DNA from 2 places in the Nonomuraea sp. 3N208 genome. Region 1 is predicted to be linked to the other one. Evidence: riboswitches for the same ligand, from Rfam matches in the RefSeq annotation. Region 1 holds a riboswitch; the other holds the start of a gene.

The links. Region 1 has a riboswitch for glycine ahead of gcvT (glycine cleavage system aminomethyltransferase GcvT). Riboswitches for the same ligand answer to the same signal wherever they lie in the genome.
Region 2: it holds a riboswitch for glycine, as region 1 does, so the genes downstream of both, gcvP (aminomethyl-transferring glycine dehydrogenase) here and gcvT (glycine cleavage system aminomethyltransferase GcvT) in region 1, are expected to answer to the same signal.

Annotation. Positions count from the first base shown of each region.
Region 1 covers NZ_JBQQBR010000001.1:305,988-317,151, forward strand. Annotated here, with positions in the region: gene ACTWPT_RS01460 (RHS repeat-associated core domain-containing protein) at 1-2,191, shown strand, start outside; gene ACTWPT_RS01465 (hypothetical protein) at 2,202-2,558, shown strand; gene ACTWPT_RS01470 (L-serine ammonia-lyase) at 2,704-4,080, opposite strand; gene gcvH (glycine cleavage system protein GcvH) at 4,142-4,531, opposite strand; gene gcvT (glycine cleavage system aminomethyltransferase GcvT) at 4,528-5,613, opposite strand; glycine riboswitch at 5,648-5,743, opposite strand; glycine riboswitch at 5,744-5,841, opposite strand; gene ACTWPT_RS01485 (hypothetical protein) at 5,935-6,777, shown strand; gene ACTWPT_RS01490 (gamma-glutamyl-gamma-aminobutyrate hydrolase family protein) at 6,774-7,466, opposite strand; gene ACTWPT_RS01495 (3-oxoacyl-ACP reductase) at 7,475-8,239, opposite strand; gene ACTWPT_RS01500 (aldehyde dehydrogenase family protein) at 8,244-9,584, opposite strand; gene ACTWPT_RS01505 (glutamine synthetase family protein) at 9,587-10,945, opposite strand; gene ACTWPT_RS01510 (FadR/GntR family transcriptional regulator) at 11,070-11,164, shown strand, end outside.
Region 2 covers NZ_JBQQBR010000017.1:55,660-75,698, forward strand. Annotated here, with positions in the region: gene ACTWPT_RS25675 (FHA domain-containing protein) at 138-650, shown strand; gene ftsR (transcriptional regulator FtsR) at 842-1,495, shown strand; gene ACTWPT_RS25685 (bifunctional nuclease family protein) at 1,616-2,086, shown strand; gene ACTWPT_RS25690 (MerR family transcriptional regulator) at 2,234-2,854, shown strand; glycine riboswitch at 2,903-3,001, shown strand; glycine riboswitch at 3,002-3,115, shown strand; gene gcvP (aminomethyl-transferring glycine dehydrogenase) at 3,172-5,997, shown strand; gene ACTWPT_RS25700 (hypothetical protein) at 6,114-6,902, shown strand; partial or broken gene ACTWPT_RS25705 (TetR/AcrR family transcriptional regulator) at 6,884-7,099, opposite strand; gene ACTWPT_RS25710 (hypothetical protein) at 7,159-7,362, shown strand; gene ACTWPT_RS25715 (hypothetical protein) at 7,378-7,731, opposite strand; gene ACTWPT_RS25720 (alpha/beta hydrolase family protein) at 7,813-8,403, shown strand; gene ACTWPT_RS25725 (DUF5999 family protein) at 8,413-8,604, opposite strand; gene ACTWPT_RS25730 (TetR/AcrR family transcriptional regulator C-terminal domain-containing protein) at 8,802-9,362, opposite strand; gene ACTWPT_RS25735 (hypothetical protein) at 9,477-9,875, shown strand; gene ACTWPT_RS25740 (RNA polymerase sigma factor) at 10,011-11,396, opposite strand; gene ACTWPT_RS25745 (hypothetical protein) at 11,573-11,902, opposite strand; gene ACTWPT_RS25750 (AMP-binding protein) at 11,946-13,091, opposite strand; gene ACTWPT_RS25755 (o-succinylbenzoate synthase) at 13,191-14,084, shown strand; gene menD (2-succinyl-5-enolpyruvyl-6-hydroxy-3-cyclohexene-1-carboxylic-acid synthase) at 14,081-15,760, shown strand; gene ACTWPT_RS25765 (5'-3' exonuclease) at 15,757-16,650, opposite strand; gene ACTWPT_RS25770 (PP2C family protein-serine/threonine phosphatase) at 16,661-17,893, opposite strand; gene ACTWPT_RS25775 (M24 family metallopeptidase) at 18,038-19,147, shown strand; gene ACTWPT_RS25780 (HD domain-containing protein) at 19,162-19,737, opposite strand; gene ACTWPT_RS25785 (protein phosphatase 2C domain-containing protein) at 19,765-20,039, shown strand, end outside.

The sequences.
Region 1 (11,164 bases):
AACCGCCCAGGATGACCAGCTCACCTACGATGCCGCAGGCCAGATCACCCGGATCCTCGACGCCGCGTCCGCCGTCCCCGGCAGCACCCCCGGCCAGTCCGAGTGCTTCAGCTACGACGGTCTCGACCGGCTGGCAGCCGCCTTCACCACCACCGCCTCCACCTGCACGGCGGGGACGAACACCGGCGGCGCCGACCCGTACAACCAGACCTACACCTACGACGCGGTCGGCAACATCAAGACCCTCACCGATAACGGCGTCACCGGTACCTACGCCTACCCCGCACCCGGCGCATCGGCGGTGCGGCCCAACGCCGTCACCTCCATCAGCAGGCCCACCGGCACCGACACCTACGGCTACGACAACGCAGGACAGCTCACCGCCCGGACCGTGGCCGGCAAGCAGTCCACGTTCACGTGGAACCCGCTAGGCCAGCTGGACAAGGCCATCATCGACGGGCAAGAGACCTCCATGATGTACGACGCGGCAGGCGAACGCCTCCTCCGCCGCGACCCCGACGGGACCACCACCCTGTACCTCGGCTCCATGGAGATCAAGGCCTCCAGCGGTCAGGCCAGCGCCACTCGCTACTACACCAGCGCGGACCGCGCCACTATCGCCCTCCGCAACGCGTCCGGAATCACTTGGCTCGGCTCCGGCCTGCACGGCTCCACGCAGGTTGCCATCCACGACACCTCCGGCACCATAAGCCGTGATCGCTACCTTCCCTACGGCCAGCGCCGCGGCGAGGACGACCTGCCCTTCACAGACCGAGGCTTCCTCGGCAAGACCGAAGACACCTCCACCGGCCTCATCTATCTCGGCGCCCGCTACTACGACCCATCCATCGCCAAATTCGTCTCCACCGACCCGCTCCTCGCCGTCGGCAAACCGCAGTGGATCAACCCGTACAGCTACGCCGGCAACAATCCGATCGGTCTGTCCGATCCTGAAGGACTGATTCCTGATCACGGGTGCACCGGCGGTGAACGTTTCACCGTCCAGTGCAAGCAGGCCAAAGCATGCGCCAAGCCGAATTCAAAGACGTGCAAGAACTTCAAGGCCCAGGTAGCCGAAGGAAAGCGACGTGCCAAGCTTGTGCTCCAGCGCATGCACTACCTTCAGCAGTTCCAGTCGGAGTGCCTCGGCTCCGCGATGCTGGCAGGGGCGCTGACCGGAAAGCTGAACACCCGCGCATGCGCCACCCTGGCGTATCTGGCTGGCATTCCCATCTCCAACACGGGCAAGATCCCCGACTACTGGCGCGACATGCACTGGGCGGCCAAGCTCCTGCTGGAGGATTCCTACGATTGCGTAAACATGAACAGCATCACCGCCTGCATGATGATGGCCACCGGAGGTGCTGCTGGGACCGCCAAGAATGGCGTCAAGGTCGGCGCCAAGGGAATCAAGGAAGCCTTCAAGAGACTCGGCAAGCTTTTCAAGAAGTGCAGCAGTTTTGTCCCCGGCACGCTCGTCCTGATGGCCAACGGAACACACAAACGTATCGAAGACCTCAAGGTCGGCGACAAGGTCCGGGCGACTGATCCCGTCACGGGAAGGACGACGCCCGAAACCGTTCTGGCAACCATCACGAGCCATGGTGACAAGCAGCTCGTGCGCATTACGGTCGACACCGACGGGGATCAGGGCAAGGGAACCGGAATGGTGATCTCGACTGCGGAGCATCCCTTCTGGGTTATCGGTCGCGGAGACTGGGTCAGCGCCGCGAACCTTCACAAGGGCATGAAACTGCGGGATGTCACCGGGGATGCCGTAACCGTAATCGCCGTCAGTTCGTTCCGCAACGAGAACCGGCGCGTCCACAACTTAACCGTTGAGAATGTTCGCACGTATTATGTTGCGGCCGCCGAGACGGACCTTCTCGTCCACAACTGCCCGCCCAACGCCGAAGACGCCGACGAGGCGGCGGCTGCGGCGGCCGCTGCTGCCAAGCGGGCCGATGAGCGATTCGCCGCGAAGAACTCGCTCAACGCTGATAGCGACATCGTTCAGAATCGCACGATGACGGTGTCGAATTTCATCGCGACTTTCCGGAAGGGAAGCATCAAATCGGTTATGCCGAGCGAGTACCTGGAGATGACCGTTGAGGAGGCGTTAAAGGCGGCGAAGGCATCGAAGGACACCACAGTGCGTAAGCTGCTCACAGACAACCGCTTCAAGAAGTAGAGAGGTCCGCATGGACGGGTCCACGGCAGAGGAGCGATTCCGGACGGACAGCCGCCACCTGGCGGAGATAGGTCGCCGGCTGAGCGAGCAGCTGCAGCCCGTGACGGTTCGCCTTCCTGCGGAGTTGATCGGCAGGGCTCGCGCAGCGTGGCTTCGGGATGAGGTCGAAGAGCTGCAGGCCGAGGATTTCGAGAAGTGGCTCATGAGGTCGCTGGCGGGTGAGTTCGCCTTGATAGGGCTGGCTGCCGCTGACCTCGCAGAGTCCGAGGGCGGCGAGGTGGTCGTCCGGCTCGATCCCCGCCAGATCGCCCACGCAGTGTTCGCCGCGGACCTATGGGAGGACCGCCCCTGGGGGGTTGGTGCCTGACGCTTTGCACTGTGGTATGAGGCAGCCTACGACTGGATGCATGGCTGACCGGGCGGCAACTTGCCGCCCGGTTCGGGTGGCACCGCGCCCTCATCACCCGGCCATGTGAGGTGGCCACCGCTTAGCCGGGGTGCCATCGGTCAGGTCAGCACTCGATGACATTGACGGCTAGGCCGCCTCGCGACGTCTCCTTGTACTTGTCCAGCATGTCCCGGCCGGTGTCCCTCATCGTCTTGATGGCCTTGTCGAGGGCCACATAGTGCTTCCCGTCGCCGCGCAAGGCGATTCTCGCCGCCGTGATCGCCTTGTTGGAGGCGACCGCGTTGCGTTCGATACAGGGGATCTGCACCAGGCCGCCGATCGGGTCGCAGGTCAGGCCCAGGTTGTGTTCGATGCCGATCTCGGCGGCGTTCTCCACCTGTTCCGGCGTCCCGCCCATGACCTCCGTGAGGGCGGCGGAGGCCATGGAGCAGGCCGAGCCGACCTCGCCCTGGCAGCCGACCTCGGCTCCCGAGATCGAGGCGTTCTCTTTGAAGAGGACGCCGATGGCGGCGGCGGTGAGCAGGAAGCGGACTACGCCGTCGTCGTCGGCGTGGGGGACGAAGCGGGTGTAGTAGGTCAGGACGGCCGGGATGATGCCGGCGGCGCCGTTGGTGGGGGCGGTGACGATGCGGCCGCCGGCGGCGTTTTCTTCGTTGACCGCCAGGGCGAAGAGTGTCACCCAGTCCATGGCCTGGAGCGGGTCCTTCTCCGGAGGCTCGGTCTGCAGGCGGCGGTAGAGCTGGTTGGCGCGGCGCTTGACCTTGAGGCCGCCTGGTAGAACGCCTTCCTTGGCGATGCCGCGGCGGACGCAGTCCGACATGACCTGCCAGAGGTTGAGGATCCCGGCGCGGATCTCCTCCTCGGTGCGGCCGAAGGCCTTCTCGTTCTCCAGCATCAGGGCGGAGATCGACAGGCCCGTGTTCGAGCAGTGCTTGAGTAGCTCTTCCCCCGTGGTGAAGGGGTAGGGCAGGACGGTGTCGTCCGGCTTGATGCGGTCGGCGCCGGTGGCCTTCTCATCCACGACGAAGCCGCCGCCGACCGAGAAGTAGACCTTCTCACGCAGCTTCTCGCCGGAGGCGGAGTACGCGGTGAAGCGCATGCCGTTCGGGTGCTCGGGGAGGGAGATCTTGCGTTCGAAGATGAGGTCCTGGCCGACGACGAAGGGGATCTCGTGGGTGCCGTAGAGGTTGACGGTGCCCGAGGCGCGCATCGCGGCCAGGCGGTCGTCGATCGTGTCCACGTCCACGAGCTCGGGCTTCTCGCCCGACAGGCCCAGCAGGACGGCCTTGTCGCTGCCGTGGCCCTTGCCGGTCAGGCCGAGCGAGCCGTACAGGATGGCCTCGACGCGCGCCACGCGCGGCAGCAGGCCGTCCTCGTGCAGGCCGCGGGCGAACTTGTGGGCGGCGGCCATCGGTCCGCCCGTGTGCGAGCTGGAGGGGCCGATGCCGATCTTGAAGAGGTCGAAGACGCTGATCGCCATTGATGGGCGCCTTTCATACAAGGCCGGGGCCCGGCATTGGCCAGGGCCCCGGCGAAGTGGGTCAGGACTCGCCTGAGGTGAGCGCGGTGTACTCCTCGGCGGACAGCAGGTCCTCCGCGTCGCCTTCCGTGCGGACGCGGAACATCCAGCCCTCGCCGTACGGGTCGCTGTTGACGACCGACGGGTCGTCCACGACGGCCTGGTTGATCTCGACGATCTCGCCGGCGACGGGCGTGTAGATCTCGCTCACAGACTTGGTCGACTCCACCTCGCCGACGGAGTCGCCGCCCTCGACGGTCGAACCGACATCGGGGAGCTGCACGTAGACCACGTCACCGAGGGCCTCGGCGGCGTAGGCCGTGATGCCGACGGTCACGATCAGCCCGTCATCGAGCCCAGCCACCCACTCGTGCTCCTTGGTGTAGCTCAGCTCGTCAGGGATGTTGCTCACTTCTTCCTCCTGTAAAAGGGCAGCTCTACCAGGTCCATAGGTTCTTGGCTGCCCCGGATGTCCACAGCCAGGCCTTCTTCGACGTCGGCGTCGACGTAGGCCATCGCAATGGGCTTGCCCAAAGTCTGGGAAGGCGCACCGCTGGTGACCTCGCCGACGACGGCGCCGTCTTTGGTGACCGGGTAGCCGTGGCGCGGCACCCGGCGGCCCCGCGCGACCAGGCCGACGAGTCTGCGCCGCGGCGTGTCGTCCTTGACCGCCTCCAGCGCCGACCTGCCGACGAAGTCGCCGGGCTTGTCGAATTTCACCACTCTGCCCAGCCCCGCGTCGAACGGGGTGAGCTCGGCGTTGAGCTCGTTGCCGTACAGCGGCATGCCCGCCTCGAGGCGGAGCGTGTCGCGGCTGGACAGGCCGGCGGGCTTGAGCCCGTGCGGCTCGCCCGCCTTCATGAGCGCGTGCCAGAGCGGCACCGCGTCCTGGTTGGCCACGAAAAGCTCGAACCCGTCCTCGCCGGTGTAGCCGGTACGGGCGATCAGCGCTTGCCGGCCGTCCACGAGCGCGGGCAGGCCCGCGTAGTACTTGAGGCCCTCGAGGTCGGCATCGGTGAGCGTGGCGAGGATCTCGTGGGAACGCGGGCCCTGGACGGCGATGAGCGCGTACTGGTCCGAGCGGTCGTCCACGACGGCGTTGTACGCCTTCGCGCGCTCTTTCAGCTCATTTCCGACTTTTTCGTAGTTCGAGGCGTTTGCCACGACCATGAACTCCTCGTCCCCGAGCCGGTAGACGATGAGGTCGTCGAGCACTCCGCCGCGCTCGTTCACGATCATGGTGTACCTGGCCCGCCCGGGCGCCAGCGCCGACAGGTGTCCGACCAGCGCATAGTCCAGGGCCTGACCGGCCTGCGGGCCCGTCAGGAAGATCTCGCCCATGTGCGAGAGGTCGAACAGCCCGGCCGCCTGCCGGACGGCGTTGTGCTCCGCGGACTCGCTGCCGTACCGGAGGGGCATGAGCCACCCCGCGAAGTCGGTGAGCGTAGCGCCGAGGCTCTCGTGAACGTCTCGTAGCGGTGTCGGTCGGGACATTTATCGCACCTCAGGACAGGATCGGATGCCAGCATCCTCCCCCTCTGTCATCGATGCCTGAGAGCTTCGCCCGGGTTTTGCCGGACTTTCACCTTCGGCGAGGCCCACAGGCCTGCTTTCCAGAGGACACCTCGTCCGTGCGGTCCTTTGCCTTGAGAGGTTCGCGGGGAGGGCTTGCTCCTTCAGGGACCCTGACCGGCTGTCAGGGTGCTCTCCCGCACGGTTTCGTCGGTGATGTCCGCAAGCCTAGTGCCGTTACGGGGGTCTTGTCGCGTTCGCACCGCCCGTGAACCGCTTGGGCGGCGGTCACGTTGAAGGGGCATGAATCAGCGAACGGCGGCGCTCGGGCTCGCGGCCGCCCTGACCATCACGTCTTGCGGCACCGAGAGTGCCGCCTCCCCGGCGCCGCCTCCTCGATACGAGGCAAGCCTGACGGTGCTCGAAGGCGGCGGACACGGGCCGCAGCTGTGCATGGCGGTGGCCGACTCGCTCCCGCCGCAGTGCGGTGGTCCGGATGTGGTGGGCTGGGACTGGAGCAAGGTGAAGCACGAGTCGCTGCGCGACGTGAAATGGGGCGAGTACCGGGTGGTCGGCACCTGGGACGGCGGCAAGCTGACGCTGACCGAGCCGCCGGGGGAGCCGGTACGGGGCCAGGAGGATCCGGAGGGGCAGGACAGGTTCGCGAGCCCGTGCCCCGAGCCCGCGGGCGGTTGGCGGCCCGTCGAGCCCGCGAAGACGACGGAGCGGACCATGAAGGAGGCGATCGAGCGGGCCAGGACGGTCAAGGAGTTCGCGGGAGCCTGGATCGACCGGCTCGGGACAGAGCCCGACCCCGAGCAGGAAGAGACCCTCGACGCGCGCAAATACGTGGTCAACCTGAGGTTCACCGGCGATCTTCAGGGCCGCGAGGGGTGGATCCGCGAGGTGTGGGGCGGCGCGCTGTGCGTGACCGGCGCCCGGCACAGCGAGGCAGAGTTGCAGCGCATCCAGCGGGAGGCCGAGACCGCGGTGGGCGACGGCCTCGTGTCGGCGTCCACCGATGAGATCACGAACCAGGTGAAGGTGGCCACCTGGGTGGCCGGCGACGATCTGCGCCGCAAGCTCGACCAGAAGTACGGCGCGGGCGTCGTCGTCTTGGACAGCGTGCTCAAGCAGGTCCGCTAGCGGCAGGCCGCCACGAAGGTCTCGAAGATCGCGCAGTCCTCGGCCGCCTCCGGGTGCCACTGCACTGCCATCGTGAACGACCCCGAGTCCATTTCGACCGCCTCGATCGTGCCGTCCTCGGCGGTCGCCGAGACCGTGAGGCCGGGGGCGAGCCGGTCGACGGCTTGGTGGTGGTAGTGCGGGACCGTCACGGGTTCCGTGCCCAGCGCCTTGGCCAGGCGCGTGCCTGGCACGGGGACGACGGGCAGGGGGCCGAAACGGCCGGGCGCGGGGGAGTGCCCCTCGTGCCCGACCACGTCGGGGAGGTGCTGGTGCAGGGTGCCGCCGAGGGCGACGTTGAGGACCTGGAGGCCGCGGCAGATCCCCAGGTACGGCAGTCCGGCGTCGAGGGCGGCGGCCAGCACCGCGAACTCCGCTTCATCCCGGAAGCCGCGGACATACCCAATCTTTTCCTCCGGCTCATGGCCGTACCTCGCCGGGTCGATGTCACCCCCGCCGGCCAGGATGAGCCCGTCCAGCCGTTCCACGAGCCGCGCGGGATCGCCGGCCGGCGGCAGCACGACCGGCTGCCCGCCGGCGCGGACGACCTGCTCCACGTACATGTACGGCAGCAACGCGACGGTCATGTCCGCCCACACCGTGAACTTCGCCGGCTCGACGTAACACGTGATCCCGATGACCGGACGCAAGATTCCTCCTAGAGCGGCGTCACGTAGGCGCCGGAGATGCCGCCGTCCACCAGGAACTCGCTGGCCGTGATGAACGACGCGTCGTCACTCGCCAGGAACGCCACCGCCGCCGCGATCTCCGACGCCTCGGCGAACCGCCCCACCGGAACGTGCACCAGCCGCCGCTGCGCCCGCTCCGGATCCTTGGCGAACAGCTCCCGCAGCAACGGCGTGTTCACCGGCCCGGGGCACAGGGCGTTCACCCGGATGCCCTCCCTGGCGAACTGCACGCCCAGCTCCCGCGACATCGCCAGCACGCCGCCCTTGGAAGCGGTGTAGGAGATCTGTGACGTCGCCGACCCCATGACGGCCACGAACGACGCCGTGTTGATGATCGAGCCCTTGCCCTGCCGCCGCATGTACGGGATGACGTGCTTGCAGCACAGGTAGACGCTGGTCAGATTGACCTCCTGGACGCGGCGCCAGGCGTCGATGCCGGTCTCCAGGATCGAGTCGTCGTCGGGCGGCGAGATGCCGGCGTTGTTGAAGGCGATGTCGACGCTCCCGTAGGTGTCGTACGCCGTCTGGAACATCCTGACGACGTCGTCCTCGCTGGTCACGTCGGCCTTGACGAAGAGGCCGCCGACCTCGTTCGCGGCCTTGGCGCCCGCCTCCTCGTCGACGTCCACGCAGACGACCTTGGCGCCCTCATCGGCGAACCTGCGGGCCGTGGCGAGCCCGATGCCGCTGCCCGCGCCGGTGATGACCGCCACCCGATCCTGCAACCGCTGCACTATGTCACTCCCAGGAAATGAAGACGTTCTTGGTCTCGGTGAACGCCGCCAGGGCGTCCGGGCCGAGCTCCCTGCCGAGGCCGGACTGCTTGAAGCCGCCGAAGGGCGTCCAGTAGCGGACCGAGGAGTGCGAGTTCACCGAGAGCGCACCCGACTCGACCGCCCTGGCCACCCGCAGCGCCCGCCCGACATCGCGGGTCCAGATGGAGCCGCTCAGTCCGTACGGGGTGTCGTTGGCGATCCTGACGGCGTCCGCCTCGTCCTTGAACGGCGCCACCGACACCACGGGCCCGAAGATCTCCTCGGTGAACGCCCGGTCGGTGACCTCCGGGGTCAGCACGGTCGCCGGGAACCAGTAGCCCTTCCCCTCCGGACAGGACCCCTGCAGGTAGGGGTCCTGGACGAAGCCGCGGACCCGTTCGAGGTGCTCGGCGCTGATCAGCGGGCCCATCTCGGTGCTCTCGTCGAGCGGGTCGCCGACCCTGACGCCCTGGACGGCGGGCGCGAGCAGGGCCATGAACTCGTCGTACACGTCGGCCTGGACGAGCAGCCTGGAACGGGCGCAGCAGTCCTGGCCCGCATTGTCGAAGACGGCGTAGGGCGCGGTCTTCGCGGCCTTCTCGAGATCCGCGTCCGCGAAGACGATGTTCGCCGACTTGCCGCCCAGCTCCAGCGTCAACCGCTTCACCTGCGCCGCCGCCTTGGCGGCGATCTCCTTGCCGACCTCGGTCGAGCCGGTGAAGACGATCTTGGCTACGTCCGGATGCTCGACCAGCCGGGCCCCCGCGACCTCCCCTGCCCCAGGCAGAACCTGGAGCACCCCCTCGGGGAGGCCCGCCGCCAAGGCCAGCTCCGCCAGCCTCAGCGCCGTCAGCGGAGTCCATTCCGCCGGCTTGACGATCACGGTGTTACCGGCCGCAAGCGCGGGGGCCACGCCCCATGACATGATCAGCATGGGGAAGTTCCATGGCACGATGACGCCCACCACGCCCAGGGGCTCCTGGAACGTGATGTCCACGCCGCCGGGCACCGGGATCTGCTTGCCGTGGTTGCGTTCGGGGGCGGCGGCGTAGAAGTGCAGGACGTCGCGTACGGCGCCGGCCTCCCAGCGGGCGCTCCCGATCGGGTGCCCGGCGTTGGCCAGCTCCAGCCCCGCCAGCTCCTCGCCGTGCTCGCCCACCAGGTCGGCGAAGCGCCGCAGCAGCCGCGCCCGGTCACCGGGCGCCACGTCACGCCACGCCGGGTACGCCTTCCCGGCACGCTCCACCGCCCGGTCGACCTCGGCCGCGTCGGCCATCTCGACCTCGGCGAGCACGTCCTCGGTCGCCGGATTAACGATCTTCATGCTCACATCCGTTCGAACCCACGGAACATCTCCCAATCCGTCACCGCCGCGTCGAACGCGGCCAGCTCCACCCGCGCGTTGTTCGCGTAGTGCTCGACCACGTCCTCGCCGAACGCCACGCGGGCCAGCTTCGACCCCTCGAACAGGGCGAGCGCGTCGCGCAGCGTGTGCGGCACGGTCTCGGCACCCGAGGCGTAGGCGTTGCCCTCGAAGGGGTCCTCCAGCGGCAGCTCGTTGTCGATCCCGTACAGGCCGGCCGCGATCAGCGCGGACACCGCCAGGTACGGGTTGACGTCGCCGCCCGGCACCCGGTTCTCCACGCGCAGCGACTGGCCGTGGCCGACGAGGCGGAGCGCGCAGGTGCGGTTGTCGACGCCCCACTTGACGGCCGTGGGGGCGAAGCTGCCGGGCACGTAGCGCTTGTAGGAGTTGATGTTGGGGGCGTACATGAGGGTGAGCTCACGCAGGCAGGCCTGCTGCCCGGCGATGAAGCGGGCGCCGAGCGGCGACAGCCCGTACGGCCCCTCGCCCGCCATCACAGGATCGCCCTCCACGCTGCGCAGCGAGATGTGGATGTGGCAGGAATTGCCCTCGCGCTGGTTCGGCTTGGCCATGAAGGTGATCGACTTGCCGTCCTGGGCGGCGATTTCCTTGGCGCCGTTCTTGTAGATCGCGTGGTTGTCGCATGTCTTGAGCGCCTCGTCGTAGCGGAAGGCGATCTCGTGCTGGCCCAGGTTGCACTCGCCCTTGGCGGACTCGACGTACAGACCGGCGCCTTCCATGCTGCGCCTGATGCGGCGCAGCAGTGGCTCGATGCGGGCGGTGCCGAGGAGGGAGTAGTCGACGTTGTAGAGGTTCGCGGGCGACATGTCGCGATAGGCGCGCTTCCACGCGTCCTCGTAGCTGTCCTCGTAGACGACGAACTCCAGCTCGGTGCCCACGTACGCGGCCAGGCCGCGCTCGGCCAGCCGGGCCAGCTGCTTGCGCAGGATCTGGCGGGGCGAGGCGGTCACGTCGCCGCCGCCCTCCCACGCCAGGTCCGCCATCAGCATCACGGTCCCCTCCTGCCACGGCACCCGGCGCAGCGTGGCCAGGTCCGGCTTCATCACGAAGTCGCCGTACCCGCGGTCCCAGGACGACATCGCATAGCCGGAGACGGTGTTCATGTCCACGTCCACCGCGAGGAGGTAGTTGCAGCCCTCGGAGCCGTGGTGCAGCACCTCTTCGAGAAAGTAGCGCGCCGACAACCTCTTGCCCTGCAACCGACCCTGCATGTCGGCGATCGCCAGCAGAACGGTGTCGATCCGCCCGGCCGCCACCTCGTCACGCAGTTCGTCGACGGTCAGGAACCCTTCGCTCACGTGACGTCGCTCCCATCTGGCATGGCGCGCTTTCCCGTTGATTGGGCTAGTCTCAGACCATTGATGTGCATGCCGGGATCGCTTGTCAAGACCTGAGGACACGTTGGACGAGTCGGCACGTTTGATGACGGTGCTGCGCCCGGTCAGGGCGGGCAACGCCTTCGAGGAGACCGTGGAACGGCTGCTCCAGGCCATCAAACTGGGCGTGGTGGCGCCGGG
Region 2 (20,039 bases), on a different contig from region 1:
AACCACCGTCCAGCGCCCCGAGTTGACCTTTGCCGCTGATCAGCGTATGTTGCGGCATTCGCAAACTTGAAAAAGCGAAGCGAGGCGCGCCCCGAGCACCGTCGCCGCGTCTTCGCGGTAGGAGGCCGAGCCGATCGATGCCGAGCGTCTACTGCACGCAGTGCGGGCACGCCAACCCCGAGGATGCCCGTTTCTGTTCCCGTTGTGGGTCACCGCTGACCAGACCCGAGGTCTCCGGGGACACCACGTCGACGATCTCTGTCGCGGGAATCGAGGCATACGAGGCTGAGACAGGCGACATGCTCCTGGCCGAGAGGGCGCTCGTCGAGCAGCTGCCACCAGGCGCGGCGTTGCTCACGGTGACCAGGGGCCCCAACCAGGGCAGTCGTTTCCGGCTCGACAAGGACCTCACCACGACCGGGCGCCATCCGGAGAGCGACATCTTCCTCGACGACATCACGGTCTCCCGCCGCCACGTCGAGTTCTACCGGCATCGCGGCGGCCAGTTCTCCGTCCGCGACGTCGGCAGCCTCAACGGCACCTACGTCAACAGGGAGCGGATCGAGGAGGTGCCGCTGCATTCCGGCGACGAGGTGCAGATCGGCAAGTTCCGCCTGGTCTTCCTCATGCGGGGCAACGCGGGGGCATGAGCGAGCGTAGCGAGCGACCAATGGACACAGCTCCCTGCGGACTCATGAGGCCGGAGGACTCATGAGCGAGCGTAGCGAGCGACCAATGGACACAGCTCCGTCCGGACTCATGAGGCCGGAGGACTCATGAGCGAGCGTAGCGAGCGACCAATGGACACAGCTCCGTCCGGACTCATGAGGCCGGAGGCCTCATGAGTCCGCAGGCGGCACGCTCGCATATGAGCATCGGGGAGGTGCTCGCGCTCCTGCAGGGCGAGTTCCCCGATGTCACGATCTCCAAGATCAGGTTCTTGGAGGGCGAAGGGCTGATCGAGCCCGAGCGCAGCCCCTCCGGCTACCGCAAGTTCACGCACCTGCACGTCGAGCAGCTGCGTTTCATCCTCACCGAGCAGCGCGACCACTACCTGCCGCTGCGGGTGATCAAGGACAGGATGGCCGAGAGCTTCGGCCGTCCCCGCGCGGTGCAGCAGACGCAGGAGATCAAGCTCAGCCGTGCCGAGCTGCTCGAGTCCGCGGGGATCGACGAGGAGACGCTCACCGAGCTGGAGGACTACGGCCTGCTCGCCCCCGTGGCCAGGCGCTACGACGAGGAGGCGCTGAAGGTGGCGCGCACCGTCGGCGCCCTGGCCCGCTTCGGCCTGCACGCCCGGCACCTGCGCGCGGTCAAGGCGGCGGCCGAGCGCGAGTGCGGCCTGGTCGAGCAGGCCGTGGCGCCGGTGCTGAAACGGCGCGCCCCCGGGGCCATCGGCGAGGCTGAGGAGACCGCCAGGGAGCTGTCGTCCCTCCTGCTCGATTTGCACGCATCACTGGTGCGCACGGGCGTACGGTCGGTCCTGGGGCGTTGAGAGCTAGGCGAGCAGGGAGCCGACGGCACATTCCAGGCTCGCCGGGTGTTACGTTGAATTGAAGTACCCAGTCGAGCGAAGAGCTGTGCCGGGTGACCGGTCAGGAATACGGAGCAGCCCGTGTTGCAGATGGAGGTCGTGGGCGTAAGAGTTGAAATGCCCACAAATCAGCCGATCGTCTTGCTCAAGGAGGCACACGGGGAGCGGTTCCTTCCTATATGGATTGGCATGACCGAGGCGACCGCCATCGCCCTGGCCCAGGCAGAGGAGCCCCCGCCGCGGCCGCTCACCCACGACCTCTTTCGCGATGTGCTGAGCGCCCTGGGCGTCGGCTTGCGGGCGGTCAACATCGTCGCCCTGCGTGACGGCATCTTCTTCGCCGACCTGGTGTTCTCCAATGGCGTGGAGGTGAGCGCGCGGCCGTCGGACTCGATCGCGCTCGCGTTGCGCACCGGAGCACGCATCTTCGCCAGCGAGGAGGTGGTCCAGGAGGCCGGCGTGGTCATCCCTGACGACCAAGAGGACGAGGTGGAGAAGTTCAGGGAGTTCCTTGACACGATCACTCCCGAAGACTTCGGCAGAGCGGGGTAGGTATTTCGGTGCATTTACGCTTCACGACGCGCCGAGCCGGATCGTTGACTGAGCATGGTCACGGTCCTACGGTGCAAGTGAAACCCGTGGCCGCCCTTCATGAACCCCCAGATCAGGCCACGGGATGAGAGAAAGCCGGAGGTCCGCGTGGCGGTCAGCAGCGGCGAGGGAAAGACGGCCGGCCAGGAAGATCCGGTGCGGCGTGAGAACGCGCGGCAGCGTGCCGGGGAGCAGGGTCTGCTCTTCGACGAGCAGCCGTCGGCGTTGCCGGGCGACATCGGATACCGCGGGCCCACGGCCTGCGCGGCGGCCGGCATCACCTACAGGCAGCTCGACTACTGGGCGCGCACGGGCCTGGTAGAGCCCACGATCAGGGCCGCGCAAGGCTCGGGCTCCCAGCGCCTCTATAGCTTCCGCGACATCCTGGTGCTCAAAGTCGTCAAGCGGCTCCTCGACACCGGGGTGTCGCTGCAGCAGATCCGTACGGCGGTGCAGCATCTGCGCGATCGCGGGGTCGCCGACCTCGCCCAGATCACGCTCATGAGCGACGGCGTCAGCGTCTACGAGTGCACCTCGGCCGATGAGGTGATCGATCTGCTCCAGGGCGGCCAGGGCGTGTTCGGCATCGCTCTCGGCCGGGTGTGGCGCGAGGTCGAGGGATCCCTCGCGGAGCTGCCGGGGGAAAGAGCGGCGGTCGAGGACACCGTCCCGGCCGACCACCCCGCTGACGAGCTCGCCCGGCGCCGCCGCGCCCGACGGATAGGGTGAAATGCCCTTGTAACACACAGGGGTTGTAATCTAGGACAGCAAGGCTGACGACCCCGTGCGGGAGAGTCCCTGGGACCCTGGGTCCCTGGGCGCCGAAGGAGCAACCCTCCCCGGAATCTCTCAGGCACCCCGTACCGCTCGGGCGAGGCAACTCTGGAAAGCAGGCGCGCCCGCCAGGCGTGCCTCACCGACGGTGCAAGCCCCTTTCGCGGGGGTGAAGCTCTCAGGTCGCGGCGACGTCGCGCTGACAGAGTGGGGAGATCCGGCACTCGCCCGCGCCCTGGCGCCGGTCTCCATAGCCTCAGGAGGCACTGTCCATGACCGACCTGTCAGCTCCGCCGTTCTCGTCCAGGCACATCGGCCCGTCGGAGGCCGAGCAGCAGCGGATGCTCGAGGCCGTCGGCTTCGAGTCCGTGTCCGACCTGGTGGCCGTGGCCGTCCCCGAGGCCATCAGGGCCAAGGACCGGCTCAAGCTGCCCGCCGCCGCGAGCGAGACCGAGGCGATCGCCGAGCTGCGTGTCCTCGCCGGCCGCAACCGGGTGCTGACCTCGATGATCGGCCTGGGCTACCACGACACGATCACGCCCGCCGTCATCCGCCGCAACCTGCTGGAGAACCCGGGCTGGTACACCGCGTACACGCCGTACCAGCCGGAGATCTCGCAGGGCCGCCTCGAGGCGCTGCTGAACTTCCAGACGGTCGTCTCCGACCTCACCGGCCTGCCGGTGGCCGGCGCCTCCCTCCTCGACGAGGCCACGGCCGCGGCCGAGGCCATGACGCTGGCCCGGCGTGCCGGCAAGTCCAAGAGCAGCGTGTTCTTGGTCGACGCCGACGCGCTGCCGCAGACCAAGCGGGTGCTGGCCACTCGCGCCGAGCCGCTCGGCATCACGCTCGTGGAGCACGCGCTCGACGGCGAGCTGCCCGAGTGCTTCGGCGTGCTCGTCCAGTACCCCGGGGCCTCTGGACGGCTGCGTGACTTCCGCGCCGTGGCCGCGGGCGCGCACGAGGCGGGCGCGCTCGTCGTGGCCGCCGCCGACCTGCTGGCCCTCACGCTCGTGGCCGCGCCGGGCGAGCTGGGCGCGGACATCGCGGTCGGCTCCTCGCAGCGCTTCGGGGTGCCGTTCGGGTTCGGCGGGCCGCACGCCGCCTACATGTCGGTACGCGAGGGGCTGCAGCGGCAGATGCCCGGCCGCCTGGTCGGCGTGTCCGTGGACGCCGACGGCGACCCCGCCTACCGGCTGGCCTTGCAGACCCGTGAGCAGCACATCCGCCGCGAGAAGGCCACCAGCAACATCTGCACCGCGCAGGTGCTGCTCGCCGTCATCGCCGGCATGTACGCCGTCTACCACGGCCCCGACGGCCTGCGCCGCATCGCGCACCGGGTGCACCGGCACGCCGTCGCCCTCGCCGACGGGCTGCGGGGGGCGGGCCTGGAGGTCGTGCACCGCGAGTTCTTCGACACCGTCCTGGTCCGCGTGCCCGGCCGGGCCGCCGAGGTCGTCGCCGCGGCCGCCGAGCGGGGCGTCAACCTCTGGCAGGCCGACGCCGACCACGTCTCGGTCGCCTGCGACGAGAAGACCGGCGCCGCCGAGGTGGCCACGGTGTGGGCGGCGTTCGGCGTGGACGGCTCCGACGTGGCGCTGGACGGCGACGCGCTGCCCGCCGCACTGCTGCGCGAGTCGGCGTACCTGACCCACCCGGTCTTCCACAGTCACCACTCCGAGACGGCGATGCTGCGTTACCTGCGCAAGCTGCAGGACAAGGACATCGCGCTGGACCGCTCGATGATCCCGCTCGGCTCCTGCACGATGAAGCTGAACGCCAGCACCGAGATGGAGCCGATCACCTGGCCCGAGTTCGCCGCGATGCACCCGTACGCGCCGCCGGCCCAGGCCGAGGGTTACGTGGAGCTGATCGGCACGCTGGAGCGCTGGCTGGCCGAGATCACCGGCTACGACGCGGTGTCGATCCAGCCGAACGCCGGCTCGCAGGGCGAGTTCGCCGGGCTGCTGGCCATCCGCGCCTATCACCACGCGAACGGCGAGACCGGGCGCGACGTGTGCCTCATCCCGTCCTCCGCGCACGGCACCAACGCGGCCAGCGCCGTCATGGCCGGCATGCGGGTGGTGGTGGTGGCCTGCGACACCGACGGCAACGTGGACCTGGCCGACCTCGACACCAAGATCGCCAAGCATCGTGACACGCTGGCCGCGATCATGGTGACGTACCCGTCGACGCACGGCGTGTACGAGGAGAGCATCACCGAGGTGTGCGCCAAGATGCACGAGGCCGGCGGGCAGGTCTACGTCGACGGCGCCAACCTCAACGCGCTGGTCGGGCTGGCCAAGCCGGGCGAGTTCGGGGCCGACGTGTCCCATCTCAACCTGCACAAGACGTTCTGCATCCCGCACGGCGGCGGCGGCCCCGGCGTCGGCCCGGTGGCGGTGCGCGGCCACCTGGCGTCCTACCTGCCCGGCCACCCGCTGCACAACGACACGCCCGTCGGGCCCGTCTCTGCGGCCCCGTACGGGTCGGCGGGGATCCTGCCGATCTCGTGGGCGTACATCAGGATGATGGGCTCGGACGGCCTCACCGCTGCGACCGAGCAGGCCATCCTGTCGGCGAACTACCTCGCCCGGCGCCTGGCCCCCCACTACCCGGTGCTGTACACCGGGCGGGGCGGGCTGGTGGCCCACGAGTGCATCGTCGACCTGCGGCAGATCACCAAGGAGACCGGCGTCACCGTGGACGACGTGGCCAAGAGGCTCATCGACTACGGCTTCCACGCGCCCACCATGTCGTTCCCGGTGGCCGGGACGCTGATGATCGAGCCGACCGAGAGCGAGGACCTCGGCGAGCTCGACCGGTTCGCGGACGCGATGATCGCCATCCGGGGGGAGATCTCCAAGGTGGCGTCCGGAGACTACGACAAGACCGACAACCCGCTGCGCAACGCGCCGCACACGGCCGAGTCCGTCGTCGCCGACGAGTGGGCGCACCCTTACTCGCGGTCCGAGGCCGCCTACCCGGTGCCGTCGCTGCGGGACGGCAAGTACTGGGTGCCGGTGCGGCGCATCGACCAGGCGTACGGTGACCGCAACCTGGTGTGCTCGTGCCCGCCGCTGGAGGCCTACGAGGACTGAGCCGTACGGCCGGCCGGCCCTGAATCGAGGGCCGGCCAATCCTTCGCCGTCAACTGAGCAGACATGATCGCCAGAAGTCGTTAGGCTCGGTGCGACCGTCGCCAGAAGGAGCTCTCTTGACGTCCTCAGAGCTGGAGACACCGCCTCTCGACACCGCCCGCCGCCTTGCCGAGGACGGCGATCTCGACGGCGCCGCCGCCATCCTGAGCCGGCTGGCCGCCGACCCCGAGGGGCCCGATCGGGCCCAGGCCGCCGTGGGGCTGGCCGTGGTGCTGGAGGAGCGCGGCGACGTCGAGGCCGCCCGGGCCGCGGCCAGGACCGCGCTGGCCACCGGCCATCCCGAATACGCCGCACAGGCCGCCTGCCATCTCGCGCAGGGCTTCGAGCGGGAGGGCAGGGCCGAGCAGGCCAGGGCCGCCTGGCAGGCCGTGCTGGGCGTCGGCACCGCCGCGTACGTGCCGCTGGCCCATCTCGCGCTGGCCCGGCTGGCCGCCGACCTCGACGAGGCGGAGAGTGAGCTGCGGGCCGCCATGGCGGCAGGCGACGGCCAGATCGGGGCGCACGCGGCGCGGCAGCTGGCCGATCTGCTGATGGAGCACGGTGAGCCGGGAATGGCGGCCGACGTGCTCATGGAGGCGCTGGAGTCGGCTCTCGAAGAGGACGTGCCGGGGCTGCGGGTGCAGCTCGGGATCGCGCATCTGGAGCTGGCCTGCGCCGAGTTCGCCGAGACCGTGGAGGGCGGCGCCGACCCCCAGACCAGCGCGCTGGCCATCGAGCTGCTGGCCCGTACCCTGCCGCTGCGCGGGCGGGAGGAGGACGCCGAGCGGGTGTGGTCGTACGGGCTGGAGCACGAGGACGAGACCTTGGCAGCCGAGGTCCGCCTCCGCTACGACCGCGACGCCTGAGATCCCACGGCCGTCTCCGCTTGTTTCACGGTCCAGGTCGGCCGGCGGCTTCGTGCCCAGCACATAACGGGCCGTGGCGACCCCAGCAACTGCGCGCCCGCCAGATTCGCCCGGATCTCCGCCCCTTCCGTGCCGACGCGCTCGGCCAGCGGCAGCATGACCGCCTCCGTGATGAACGCCGCCAGCATCGCCGAGGTGCGCGGGGTCGCAGGTCCTGGATGGCTACCGGACGCGGCGGGCCGCCGCGGCGCGCGAGGTGCTGCGCTTCACCGACCGGCTGTTGCGGGTCGAGGCGATGGAGGGGTTCAGGACCGGCCCGGCCGCCCTGGCGCTCGGCTTGGCCACCCGCCTGCCGGGGCTGCCGCGGGAGCTGGCGCGGAGGATGTCCTGCCTGACACGCGTCCCCTGGCGCACCGGAGCCCCGCCCCTGCCCGTGGCGTCCGACCGGGCGGCCGCCTGAATCGCCTGGCCCGGCTCAGCCGCGGCGCATGATGGCCGCGGCGGCGGCCACGTTGATGATGACGATCGCCAGCCAGGTGATCGTCAGCCCCACCAGGCCGGCGTTGCCCGCCGCGATCGCCGTCAGCGGGATGCCGATGCCCATCGAGCCCAGCGCGATCGGGATCATCGCAGCGCCGGGGTTCTTGCCCTGGTGCCGGTGTGGGGCGGCGCCGCGTACGGCCAGCTCGGCCTGCACGCGGGCGGCGATCGTCTCGTCGAGACGTTCCACGAACGACTCGACCAACGCGGCTTCGTAGTCCGGGCCGAGATCGCGGCGCGCGTCGAGCGTGGCCTGCAGATCATCCCGGAGGGGACGCTTGTCTGGCATAGGAAAATCATGCCCGGTACGCGGCACGCCGTCATCAGCCCTGAGGGGTAGGCCGGAATCGTCCGAAGGTACGGTTCTCCCATGGAGGTCATGACCCCGCGAGGACCCGCGATGGTCGAGGTCGACGAGGCGGCCGAGCCGCGGCTGCTGCTGGTGCTGACCCACGGGTCCGCCGGGGGAGTGGACGCCCCCGACCTGATGGCCGTGCGCGACGCCGCGCTCGGCGCCGGGGTCAGCGTGGCGAGGGTGACCCAGGCGTTCAGAGCGGCGGGGGCGCGGGCGCCCGGCTCGCCGGCCAGGCAGGACGAGGCGTGGGAGGTCGTCCTGAATGAGCTGCGTGCGCGGTGGCCGGGGCTGCCGCTGGTGCAGGGCGGGCGGAGCAACGGGGCTCGGGTCGCCTGCCGTACGGCCAAGGCGGTCGGCGCGGCGGCGGTCGTGGCGCTGGCCTTCCCGCTGCATCCGCCCGGCAGGCCAGAGCGTTCCAGAGCCGAGGAGCTACGCGGCGCTGGGGTGGATGTCCTGTGCGTGAGCGGAGATCGTGATCCGTTCGGCGTCCCCGACGCCGCGGACGCGGCGCGCCTGGTGGTGCTGCCCGGTGAGGGTCACGACCTGAAAAAGGAGCCCATCCGGGTGGGCGAGGTGGTGGCGGAGTGGATCATCCACTACGCGTAGGTCCATAGCTCAGGCCGCGCCGACCACGGGCCGGTGCGGTTCGATCGTGGCGCCGCTGGGCAGAAGCTCCCCGGTGTCCTCGAACAGGACGACGCCGTTGCAGAGCAGGCTCCATCCCTGCTCGGGATGGCAGGCGAGAGTGCGTGCCTTCTCTCGGTCTGGCGCCTGTGCATCCGGACAGGCCGGGTCGTGCGGGCACATCGGCGTGCCTCCGATATCTCGTGGGATGCCCCCGCTGAGGGACGGGAGCGGCTCGGGTTGTCGTTCTGGCAAGTGTGCGATGTCCGTCACACATTCCGACATAGTCCCTTCGGACTGTTACAGGGGGGTCCCCGGAACGTGTGACCTTCGACACAGCGTGCCTTATGCAGGATAACGGGCCAAGCGTGACACGCGCATCACGTTTGCAAACCCTTGAGGAGAGCGTCGAGTCCGCGCTCGAAGTCGATATCGGCTCTTTCATCGCGTCTTACCCACTCGTCGACTTCGGGATCGGCCCAGCCCGACTGCTGGACCTCGACGGCGACGCTGCCGAACACGAAGGCCCGCAGTGAGCGTACGGCCTCCGCCGCGTTGTCCAGGCCGCTGTCGGCGAGTTGTTCGACCTGCTCCCTGATGGCGAGGGCGGTGGCCCCTTTGGGGGGTTTCGTCAGGGCCAGGGCGAGGACGCCCGGGTGCTCGCGCAGCAGCTCGCGCTCGGCCCTGCACCAGGCCTTGGCCGTCTCCTGCCAGGTCGGGCCCTGCTCCACGCGTACGGTGGTGACGTGTTCGGCCAGGGCGTCCATCAGCGCCTCCTTGCCCCGGGGTAGGTGGTGGTAGATGGCCATGGCCTCCACCTGCAGCGCGTCGCCCAGTCGCCGCATGGTCAGGCGGCGCAGGCCCTGGCTGTCGGCGATGTGGAGTGCGGCCTCGAGGATGCGCTCGCGGGAGAGGGGAACGGGTGGTCGCTTGGCGGGCATGGTGATCATCTTACAATGTAAAGGGCGCCGCGCCGGGGTGATTTCAGTTCGTGTCGCGAGACGGCGTACTCTTGGCCGTTGTACGAGGTGCCGGCTGGTGAAAGGGCAGGGTCGATGGCGTTTTTCCGTCCGCGGGTGAGCCGGGAGGCCGAGGTTCGCTACCACGCGGACCAGGAGATCTCCAAGAGCTTCCCCGAGCTGCTCGAGAAGGCGCGGCAGGCCGAGCAGACGCTGCGGGAGCTGCGGGCCGCTGCGGCCGATGACATCGAGCTGCTGGCCGCGGGCCGGGCGTTCGACCGGGCGCTGACCGACGCGCTGCGGGCCGCCGAGGCGGGACAGCGGGCCACGTTCGGGGTGAAGGCCTACGACGATCGGATCGCGCGCCGCAAGGCCCGGGCCACGCCGAACGGCCGGATGTGGACGGACGAGGTCGAACGGCTGCGGACGCTGCGCGAGGAGAACCGGCTTTGGGGGATCCCGAGCGTGCCCCGTCCGGTGCCCGCCACGCTCTGACCAGATCGCCGCCGTCGCCGGGTGACAACCGGCCGGTGGTTGCGCTGATAGTGGGCGCCCGGGATGTCCGGTGCGTGCCGGGACATGCGAGAAGCCCCGGTCACGCCTCCCTCGTGTGGCCGGGGCTTCGGGCGATCAGCTGGCCCAGTCGAGCAGCGGGCGGGTGTTGCTCGGGTGGCGCAGCTTGGACAGCGACTCCTTCTCCAGCTGACGGATCCGCTCCCGGGTCAGCCCCAGGTGCTTGCCGATCTCGTCGAGCGTGTGCGGCTTGCCGTCCACCAGGCCGAACCGCAGAGCCATGATCTTCGACTCCCGGGGCGAGAGGTTGTCGAGCACGCCGCGCAGCTGGTCGCCCAGCAGCTGGCGGTCGACGATCTCCGACGCCTCCGGCGAGTCGACGTCCTCGATGAGGTCGCCGATCGTGGTCTCCCCGTCCTCACCGATCGTCGCGTTCAGCGAGATCGGCTGGCGGCTGGTGCGCAGCAGCTCCTCGATCTGGTCCGGCGTCTTGTCCAGCTCGACCGCCAGCTCCTCGGGCGTGGGCTCGCGTCCCAGGCGCTGGTGCATGTCACGTTCGATGCGCGACAGCTTGGAGAGCATCTCCAGCACGTGGACAGGCAGCCGGATGGTCCGCGCCGAGTCGGCGAAGCCGCGCTGGATGGCCTGCCTGATCCACCACATGGCGTATGTGGAGAACTTGAAGCCCTTGGTGTAGTCGAACTTCTCCACGGCCCGGATCAGCCCCAGGTTGCCCTCCTGGACCACGTCCAGCAGCGACATGCCGCGGTCGGTGTACTTCTTGGCCACCGAGACGACCAGCCGCAGGTTGGCCTCCAGCATGTGGTCCTTGGCCCGCCGGCCGTCCTGGACGACCATGCGCAGGTCCTCGCGGACGTCCAGCGGGAGCTCGGGGTGGCTCTCCAGCTTGTACTCGGCGTACAGTCCCGCCTCGATCCGCCGGGCCAGCTCGACCTCCTGCGCCGCGGTCAGCAGCGTGCGGCGGCCGATGGACTTGAGATAGGTGTGCACCGAGTCGCCCATGACCGACTGTGTGTCGTCCAGGTCGAACTGCTCGTTGTCGTCGTCCTCGGCGCTCATCACCAGGTCCTCGGGCACGTCCTCCTCGTGTTCCGGCTTGGGGTCGGGCGGAACGACGCCCTTCGCCGCGGCCGGTGTGTCGGTTTTTGCCTTGGCCGCCTTGCGGCCGGTAGCCTTTGCTCGCGAGGTCGAGGACTTCGTCGGAGCGGCTTCGTCCTGCTCCTCGGCGGCCTTCGACTGTGCGGGCTTCCTGGTGGTGGTCTTCTTGGGGGCGGTCTTGCTGAGAGACGGCTCGTTCTCGGCGGCCAGGCTCACGCCGGCCTCCGACAGCTCGCGCAGTATCGTACGGCCCTCAGAGGGGCTGATCCCGGCTTCGGCGAACGCGTCACGCAATTCCGCCAGAGAAAGGTGACCCCGGTTACGCCCTCGTTCAAGCAGCTGGTCGAGAGTCGCGGGTGGGGTCGCCACGGCGGTTGTGGGCATGAGGACACCTCCTCCGTACGGAGTTAGAAGCGATCAGGCAGATTGTGGCGGGCGGTTTCGCTGTCCGCACGGCGCACCAGTATCAATAACGCCATTCTCCGCCATTTGTTCCCGCGCGGACGAAATGCCAAAAAGGGACGGATCGCCCAGATGGCGAGCCGCCCCTCGTGCGGGTCTTACTCGGTCACGTCGGCCCCTCCGGTCGTGACCTCCGGCATGGGCATGGGCTCGGCGTCCTCCATGCGCTCGTCCGTCCAGTATTCGAGCACCTTGCTTGGGTCGGGGTTGACCTCCCGTGAGACCACGAGGTCGTCATCGGTGGGCTCGGGAGACGAGGCCGGCGGCGTCGGCCGGCCGGACGGTGACGCCTTCTCCACCACAGCTCTGGTCTCCTCGCCGACCTGGTCGAGCTTGCCCGCGGAGGCGGCGGCGGCGACCGAGATGCCGGCGACGACGATGACGCCGACGATGGCCGCGGATGCCCACATCTTGCGGGTCTGGTCCATGAAGGCTCCCTCCTTCTCCCCACTCTGACGCAGCGGCACCTCGTCAGGTTCCTGCTTTCAGCCGTACCAGATCGGTCTTGCCGTTCGGCAGCAGCGGCAGTCCGGAGACCAGGCGCAGCTCGCGCGGGGCGGCGTGAGGGGGAAGCCTATCGCGGCAGTATGCCCGCAATTGGGTAAGCGTAAGCGGCGTGTCGGGGTTAGCGGGGACCACGATCGCGGTGACGAGCTCTCCCCATTCGGGATCGGGCACGCCGATCACGGCCACGTCGGCGACCTCGGGGTGGGTGCCGAGCACGGCGGCCACGGCGGCGGCCATGACCTTCTCGCCGCCGGTGTTGATGACGTCGTCGGCCCGGCCCAGCACCCGCAGCCGCCCGCCGGCCAGTTCGCCGAGGTCGGAGGTGACGAACCAGCCGCCGTCCAACGGGGCGGGCTCGCCCGACCGGTAGCCGGAGAAGAGTACGGGGCCGGCGATCCTGATCAGGCCGTCCTCGCCAATCTTGAGATCTACATTGTAAAGGGGCTGGCCGTCGTACACGCAGCCGCCGCACGTCTCGCTCATCCCGTACGTCGTCACGATCCGGGCACCGAGGTCCCTGGCCCGCTCCAGCAGGCCGGGACGGGACGCGGCGCCGCCGAGCAGGATCGTGCGGAACCCGGACAGGTCGGCCCCCAGCTCCACGAGCCGGTGCAGCTGGGTCGGCACGAGCGAGACGTGGTCGGCGCCGGAGTCCAGGACGGCGCGCGGGTCGAAGCGCGGGTGGATGATCGGCTCGCTGTCCGACAGCAGGGCGCGGACCAGGACCTGCAGGCCGGAGACGTGGGAGACGGGCAGGCAGCACAGCCAGCGCTCGCCCTTGGAGGCCTCCACGCGCCGCAGGGAGGCCGCCGCGGAGGCCCGCAGCGCGGTGGCCGACAACATCACGCCCTTGGGCGCGCCGGTGCTGCCGCTGGTGGCGATCACGACCGCCACGTCGGCGGGCACGCCGGCGCCGTCGTCCTGGGGCGTTCCGTCGACGTGGGTGGGGCGCAGCCCGGCCAGGGCGGCGCCGGCCTGGCCGGGAGGAAGGGGCAGGACGGCGGCACCTTGGCCGCAGAGCGCGTCGCGTATGGCCGTGAACAGCGCGGGTCCCGGAGGCTGCACAATGGCATGCAGCGGACGGTCCGGATGCGACGGGTTCCTCCACATGCTCGTAAGGTTAATGGCGACACGTCGGACAGCGGCGCAGGGAAAGCGGGGAGGGTCGTGACAGGTTCTCCCGTGGCTCCCGTGGTCTTCAGAATCCCGATGCGCCTGCGGTTCCGGGGGCAGACCGTCAGGGAAGGGGTGCTGCTGCACGGCCCGGCGGGGTGGGGGGAGTTCTCGCCGTTTCCTGAGTACGGCCCGCGCGAGTGCGCGCGGTGGCTGGCGTGCGCCCGCGAGGCGGCCTTCGAGGGCTGGCCGGAGCCGGTGCGCGACAGCGTCCCCGTCAACGCGACGGTGCCCGCCGTGGACGCCGAGCAGGCACACGAGCTGGTGCGGCGCTCCGGCTGCGGCACGGCGAAGGTCAAAGTGGGCGAACGGGGGCAGACGTTCGACGACGACGTGGCCAGGGTGGAGGCCGTGCGCGACGCGCTCGGCCCCGCGGGCAGGCTCCGGGTCGACGTCAACGGCGCGTGGAGCGTCGATGAGGCCGTGCGGCGGCTGAAGCGCCTGGACAAGTACGACCTGGAGTACGCCGAGCAGCCGTGCGCCACGCTGGAGGAGCTGGCGGCGGTGCGGCGGGCCTGCGACGTGCCGATCGCCGCCGACGAGTCGATCCGGCGGGCCGAGGACCCCTTGCGCGTCAGGGCGGCCGAGGCGGCCGACGTCGCGGTGGTCAAGGTGCAGCCGCTGGGCGGGGTGCGCAACGCGTTGCGGGTGGTGGAGGCGTGCGGATTGCCTGCCGTGGTCTCCAGCGCTGTCGAGACTTCTGTGGGTCTTGCGGCGGGGCTGGCGCTGGCGGCGGCGTTGCCGTCGTTGCCGTACGCGTGCGGGCTCGGCACGCTGCCGCTGCTGGCGGGTGACGTCGTGGACGACCCGCTGACGCCCGTGGACGGCCGGCTGGCGGTACGCCGTCCGGCCGTGAATTATCAGCATTTGTCAGCTTTTGAGATTGAATCTCCCCAGTGGCTTCGCCGGATGCAGGAGGCGTCACGTTGAACCCCGCGACCGCGCTGGCCACCGTGCTGGTCGACGAGCTGGTGCGCTGCGGCCTGACCGACGTGGTGCTGGCGCCCGGCTCGCGCTCCGCCCCGCTGGCGCTGGCGCTGCACGCCGAGTCGCGGGTGCGCCTGCACGTGCGCATCGACGAGCGCTCGGCGTCGTACCTGGCGCTCGGGCTGGCCAAGCGGGCCGAGCGGCCGGTCGCGCTGATCTGCTCGTCCGGCACGGCCACGGCGAACTTCCACCCGGCCGTGATCGAGGCGAGCGAGTCGGGCGTGCCGCTGCTGGTGCTCACCGCCGACCGCCCGCCCGAGCTGCGCGGCACCGGCGCCAACCAGACCATCGACCAGATCAAGCTGTACGGGGCGGCCACGCGCTGGTTCGCCGAGGTCGGCGTGCCGGAGGACCGCCCCGGGCAGGTGGCGTACTGGAGGTCGCTGGCCTGTCGCGCCTACCAGCGGGCCGCAGGCCCGGCGACCCCCGGTCCGGTCCACCTCAACCTGGCCTTCAGGGAGCCGCTCATCCCCGACGGCGACACCACCTGGTGCGAGCCGCTCGACGGCGGCGCGAACGGCCCCTGGGTGCGGGCCAGGGTCGCGCCCCCGCCGATCGCCCTGCACATCCCGCCGACCCGGCGCGGCGTGCTCGTCGTGGGCGACGGCGCCGCGAACGTGCGCCGCTACGTGGCCGCCGCAGGCATGGCGGGCTGGCCGGTCCTGTCGGAGCCGAACGGCGGCGCCCGCTACGGTGACCATGCCATCTCGACCTATCACTACCTGCTGGGGACGCCCGAGTTCGCCGACGCGCACCGGCCTGACGTGGTGGTCACACTGGGGCGGCCAGGGCTGTCGCGGCCGCTGCTGTCGTGGCTGCGGCGGACCGCGGAGCACATCGTGGTGGCGCCCGATCTGGACCGATGGCCCGACCCGACCAGGTCGGCCACCCAGGTGGCGCAGGCGGTGGAGATTCCGGTGGCCGCGGGCGACGACAGCTGGCTGCACGCGTGGCGGCAGGCGGACCGCGCGGCCAGGTCGGCCGTGGACGAGCTGCTCGACGCCTCGGGCGTCAGCGAGCCGCGCCTGGCCAGGGACCTGGTGGACGCGCTGCCGAACGGGGCGTTGTTGTTCTCCGGGTCGTCGATGCCGATCAGGGACCTGGAGCAGGCGATGCGGCCGCGGCGCGGTATCAGGGTGATGGCCAACCGGGGCGCATCCGGGATCGACGGCCTGGTCTCGACCGCGATGGGGGCGGCGCTGGCGCACAACGGGCCCGCCTTCGCGCTGCTCGGCGACCTGTCGTTCCTGCACGACCAGAACGGGCTGATCCTCGGGCCCCGCGAGCCCCGGCCCGATCTGTGCTTCGTGGTGGTCAACAACGACGGGGGCGGGATCTTCTCACTGCTGCCGCAGGCGGCGGTGCGCGATCCGTTCGAGCGGGTCTTCGGAACGCCGCACGGTGTCGATCTCGGGTACGTGGCGGCCGCGACCGGGACACCGTACACGCTGGTATCGGAGATCACGGAGCTGCCGAAGGCGCTGCGCGGCGAGGGGCCGCGCGTGGTCGAGGTGCGTACCGACCGCGAGGAGAACGTGCTCGTGCACGGCCGCCTGCGCGAGGCCGCGCAGGCGGCCGTCCGCGCCCTCCTCGACGCGCCTAGCACGCCGCGCGGCTAGCCGCCCAGCACGTCGAGCAGGCGGTTGAGCGGGCCGTCCAGGCCGTAACGGTCGGCTAGGCGCACCAGCGCCTCGGGGTCGCGCGGCTTGGCCGGCAGCGTCAGGTCCGCGGCCGGGAGCGGGGCGTCGTGGGCCACCTTGACGACGGCGGGAGCGGCGCTCAGGTAGTCGCGGGCGGCGGCCAGCCTGGTGCGGCTGCCGGCGGGGAAGCCGTCGGTCACGCCCCCGTCCAGGGCCTCGAGCAGGGCCTCGAGGGAGCCGAAGCGGGTGATGAGCGCGGCCGCGGTCTTCTCGCCGACGCCGGCCACGCCGGGCAGGCCGTCGCTGGGGTCGCCGCGCAGGGTGGCGAAGTCGGCGTAGGCGCGGCCGGGGACGCCGTATTTGGCGGTGACGAACGCCTCGTCCACGATCTGCAGGTTGCGGATGCCGCGGGCGGTGTAGAGCACGCGCACCGGACGGGCGTCGTCGACCAGCTGGAACAGGTCGCGGTCGCCGGTGACGATGTCGACCGCGCCGCTCGCCTGGTGGGTGAGCGTGCCGATGACGTCGTCGGCCTCGTACCCGGGGGACTCCGGGCGGGCGATGCCGACGGCGTCGAGCACCTCCTCGATGACGGCGATCTGCGGCACGAGCGCGTCGGGCACCACCTCGGTGTTGCCGTGGGCGACGCGGTGCGCCTTGTACGTCGGGATCGCCGCCACGCGGAAGGCCGGGCGCCAGTCGGCGTCCATGGTGGCCGCGAGCTCCGCAGGGGAGTGCTGGCGCACGAGAGTGGCGATCATGTCGATGAGGCCGCGTACCGCGTTGACGGGCGAGCCGTCGGGGGCCGTGATCGACTCCGGGATGCCGTAGAAGGCGCGGAAGTAGAGGGACGGAGTGTCCAGAACCATCAGCACGCGTCTATGGTCGCACTCCCGCCGGGTCCTCGCTGGCCGCGCGAGGCTCCCCCAGTATGCCCACCCCGAGCAGACAGGCGTCGTCTTCCGGGTTGGGACCGCCGATGTCGGACAGCAGACGGTCGAGCCCGGCCTCCAGATCGCCCCCCTGCACGTCCGCGGCGGCGGCCAGAGCCAGGTCGAGGCCGACGTCGATGTCGCGGGTGCGCCGCTCGACCAGGCCGTCGGTGAACAGCAGCAGCACGTCGCCGGGCCGCAGCCGGGTCGTGGCCAGCTCGTACGGGCGCCCGCACGCGGCACCGAGCAGCACGCCCCTGGGCTGGCCGAGCCGGCTGGCCACCCCGTCGCGCACCAGGATGGGCGCCAGGTGGCCGGCCTGGCTCCAGGCGAACACCCGGGTCTGCGGGTCCAGGTGCCCGATGATCGCCGTGGCGGTGGTGTCGTTGAGCTGGTGCAGGACCAGCTCGTTCAGCCAGTCCAGCAGCCGGTTGGCGGGCCGCCCCGTCATGGCGAGGCCGACCAGGGCGTGGCGGAGCTGGGCCATGTGCGCGATCGCGGGCAGGCCGTGGCCGGAGACGTCGCCGATGGCCAGCAGCAGGCGGCCGTCGGGGGAGGGGGCCGCCTCGAACCAGTCGCCGCCCAGGTTCGCGGTCTTCTCCGCGGGCACGTACCGCACCGCGATGCTGGTGTCCGGCAGGCCGGGGTAGCAGGCGGGGTCGGGGAGGATCGCGTCGCGCAGGGCCAGCATCACGTGGCGCTCCTCGGCGGCCTGCTCTCGGGCCTCCAGGAGCTGGCGGCGCGACTCCGACATCAGGCGCTCGGCGCGACGGCGGCCGGTGATGTCCTGGATGACACCGTGCAGGCCGATGGGGCCGCCGGGGGCCATCAGCGGCTCGAGCACCACGCGCAGGTCACGCAGCTCCCCACTGCGGCGGATGCGGAACTCGGCCTGGACCGGCTCGACGCCCTGCACAGCGGACCACAGGAGCCGGTCGAGCGCGGCCACGTCGGCGGGCTCGACGTGCTTGGCGAGCTGAGGCAGGGCGATGGGGCCTTGGGCCGGGTCGCGGCCGAAGATCGTGTACACCTGGTCGGACCAGATCGTGTCGCCGGTGTGAAGGTGCCATTCCGCCCAGCCCATGTTGCCGAGCCGCTGCGCGTGCGCCAGCCGTGCGGCCAGCATCTCCGCGTCGGATTTGTGCCCGAGCAGCCCGGCCGCGCCTATGACGTCGACCATAGTCTCACTCTCAAAGTGCAGTGGATCTGAACAATTGTCCCCACACTACGTGATCGTTGTTGAACGGAGTGTAGCGAGTGCTTCCCGTGTTGTGAGAGCTTTTCGCGGATAGTGGGAGGCCGGGGGCGGAGTAGATTTGGGGCTGTGACGTCCTCAGACCTATATCCCGTGTCCCGTCTGGCCGCCGTGCAGGAGGCCACCGCCAAGAGCGGCCTCGACGCCCTGCTGCTCACGCCAGGGCCCGATCTGCGCTATGTGAGCGGCTATGACGCCAAGCCTCTGGAACGGCTGACGTGCCTGGTGGTGCCTGCGGCGGGGGAGCCGTTCATGATGGTGCCCCGCCTGGAGCTGCCTGCCGCCGAGGCCTCGCCGGCCTCGCGGCTCGGGCTGGAGTTCGTGGCCTGGGACGAGACCGACGACCCCTACGCGATCGCGGCGGCCCGGCTGGGGCAGGCCGCCAAGGTGGGACTGGCCGACCGGATGTGGGCCATGTCGTCGCTGCGCTTCCGCGACGCGCTGCCGGGCGCCGAGCAGGTGCTGGCCGGCAGCGTGCTGCGGGATCTACGGATGCGCAAGTCGCCGGCCGAGGTTGCGGCGCTGTGCGAGGCGGGGGAGGCGATCGACGCCGTCCACCGGCAGGTGCCCGAGTTCCTGCGCGCCGGGCGGAGCGAGCGCGACGTGGCCAGGGACATCACCGAGGCGATCCTGGCGTCCGGGCACGCGACGGTCGACTTCGTGATCGTTGCCTCCGGCCCCAATGGGGCCAGCCCGCACCACGACGTGTCCGACCGGGTGATCCAGGAGGGCGAGCCGGTGGTGGTCGACATCGGCGGCCAGTTGCACAGCGGCTACTGCTCCGACTCCACGCGCACCTATAGCGTGGGCGAGCCGCCCGCCGAGTTCAGCGCCTACTACGAGGTGCTGCGCCGCGCCCAGGAGGCGGCGTGCGCGGCGGTGCGGCCAGGCGTCTCCTGCGAGTCGGTCGACGCGGCCGCCCGCGAGGTGATCGCCGAGGCCGGCTACGGCGACTACTTCATCCACCGGACCGGGCACGGGATCGGGATCGAGACGCACGAGGAGCCGTACATCGTGGCCGGCAACGGGGAGCCGCTGGAGCCCGGCTTCGCCTTCTCCGTGGAGCCGGGCATCTACCTGCCGGGCCGGCACGGCGCCAGGATCGAGGACATCGTGGTGTGCACGGACAACGGCGGGGAGCGGCTCAACAACACGCCCCGGGACTTGGTGATCGTGTAGGCGGCCGTCGCCGGTCAGACGGTCGGATAGGCGTTCTGGAAGGCGAGTCGGGCGTCGGCGCCGTTCGCGATCGTGGTGAGCAGGTCGTCCAGGTCCATGAAGACCTGCCAGCCCGGCGCCTCACCCGCGAGCCGGTCCAGGACGAGTCGCTCCAGGTCCGGCTCCCGTTTGGCCTTCCAGATCTTGTCGGCCAGGCTGACCAGGTGGTCTTCCAGCGTGGTGACCTCGTTGGTCCATGCGGCATGGGTGCGGGTGAAGCGGGCCAGCCGTTCCGGCACCCCGCGCTCGCGCAGGAGGCGGTGGCCGGCGGGCTCGTGAGCCGAGCCCGGGCCTGACAGCTCGGCCGGGTGGAGGCACTTGCCGATGTCGTGGGTGGCGGCGCCGTACAGCACCGCCTCCCGGTCGACCGGCGTGCCCGGATGGTGGCCGGCCAGCCAGTCCAGGAGCTCGGCCGCCACGTCGTGCACGGCTCTGAGGTGAGCGGCCAGGCGGGGCGGGGCGTCCAGGTCGCGTAACAGGGCTTCCGCCTCGGGGGGTAGCGGGCGGGGTGGTGGGTCGGTGAGCGCGCGGTGGAGGGCGTTCGAGGTCACGGGGGCCACTGTGGCACAGTCGCTGTCATGTTCGCGGAGGTCACGTACGCCACCAGTCCCGGCTCCAGGCGGCCCAACGAGGACCTGGTGATCGCCGGGCCGTCCTGGATCATCGTCCTCGACGGGGCCACGGCGGCGGCCGGGGTGGACAGCGGCTGCGTGCACGACGTGCCGTGGCTGGTGGCGCGGCTCGGCGGGGCGCTGGCGGCGCGGCTGGCCGTGGACGGCGACACGCCGCTGGCCGGGGTGCTGGAGGATGCCATCGAGGAAACGGCGGCGGCGCATGGGGGCGGGTGCGATCT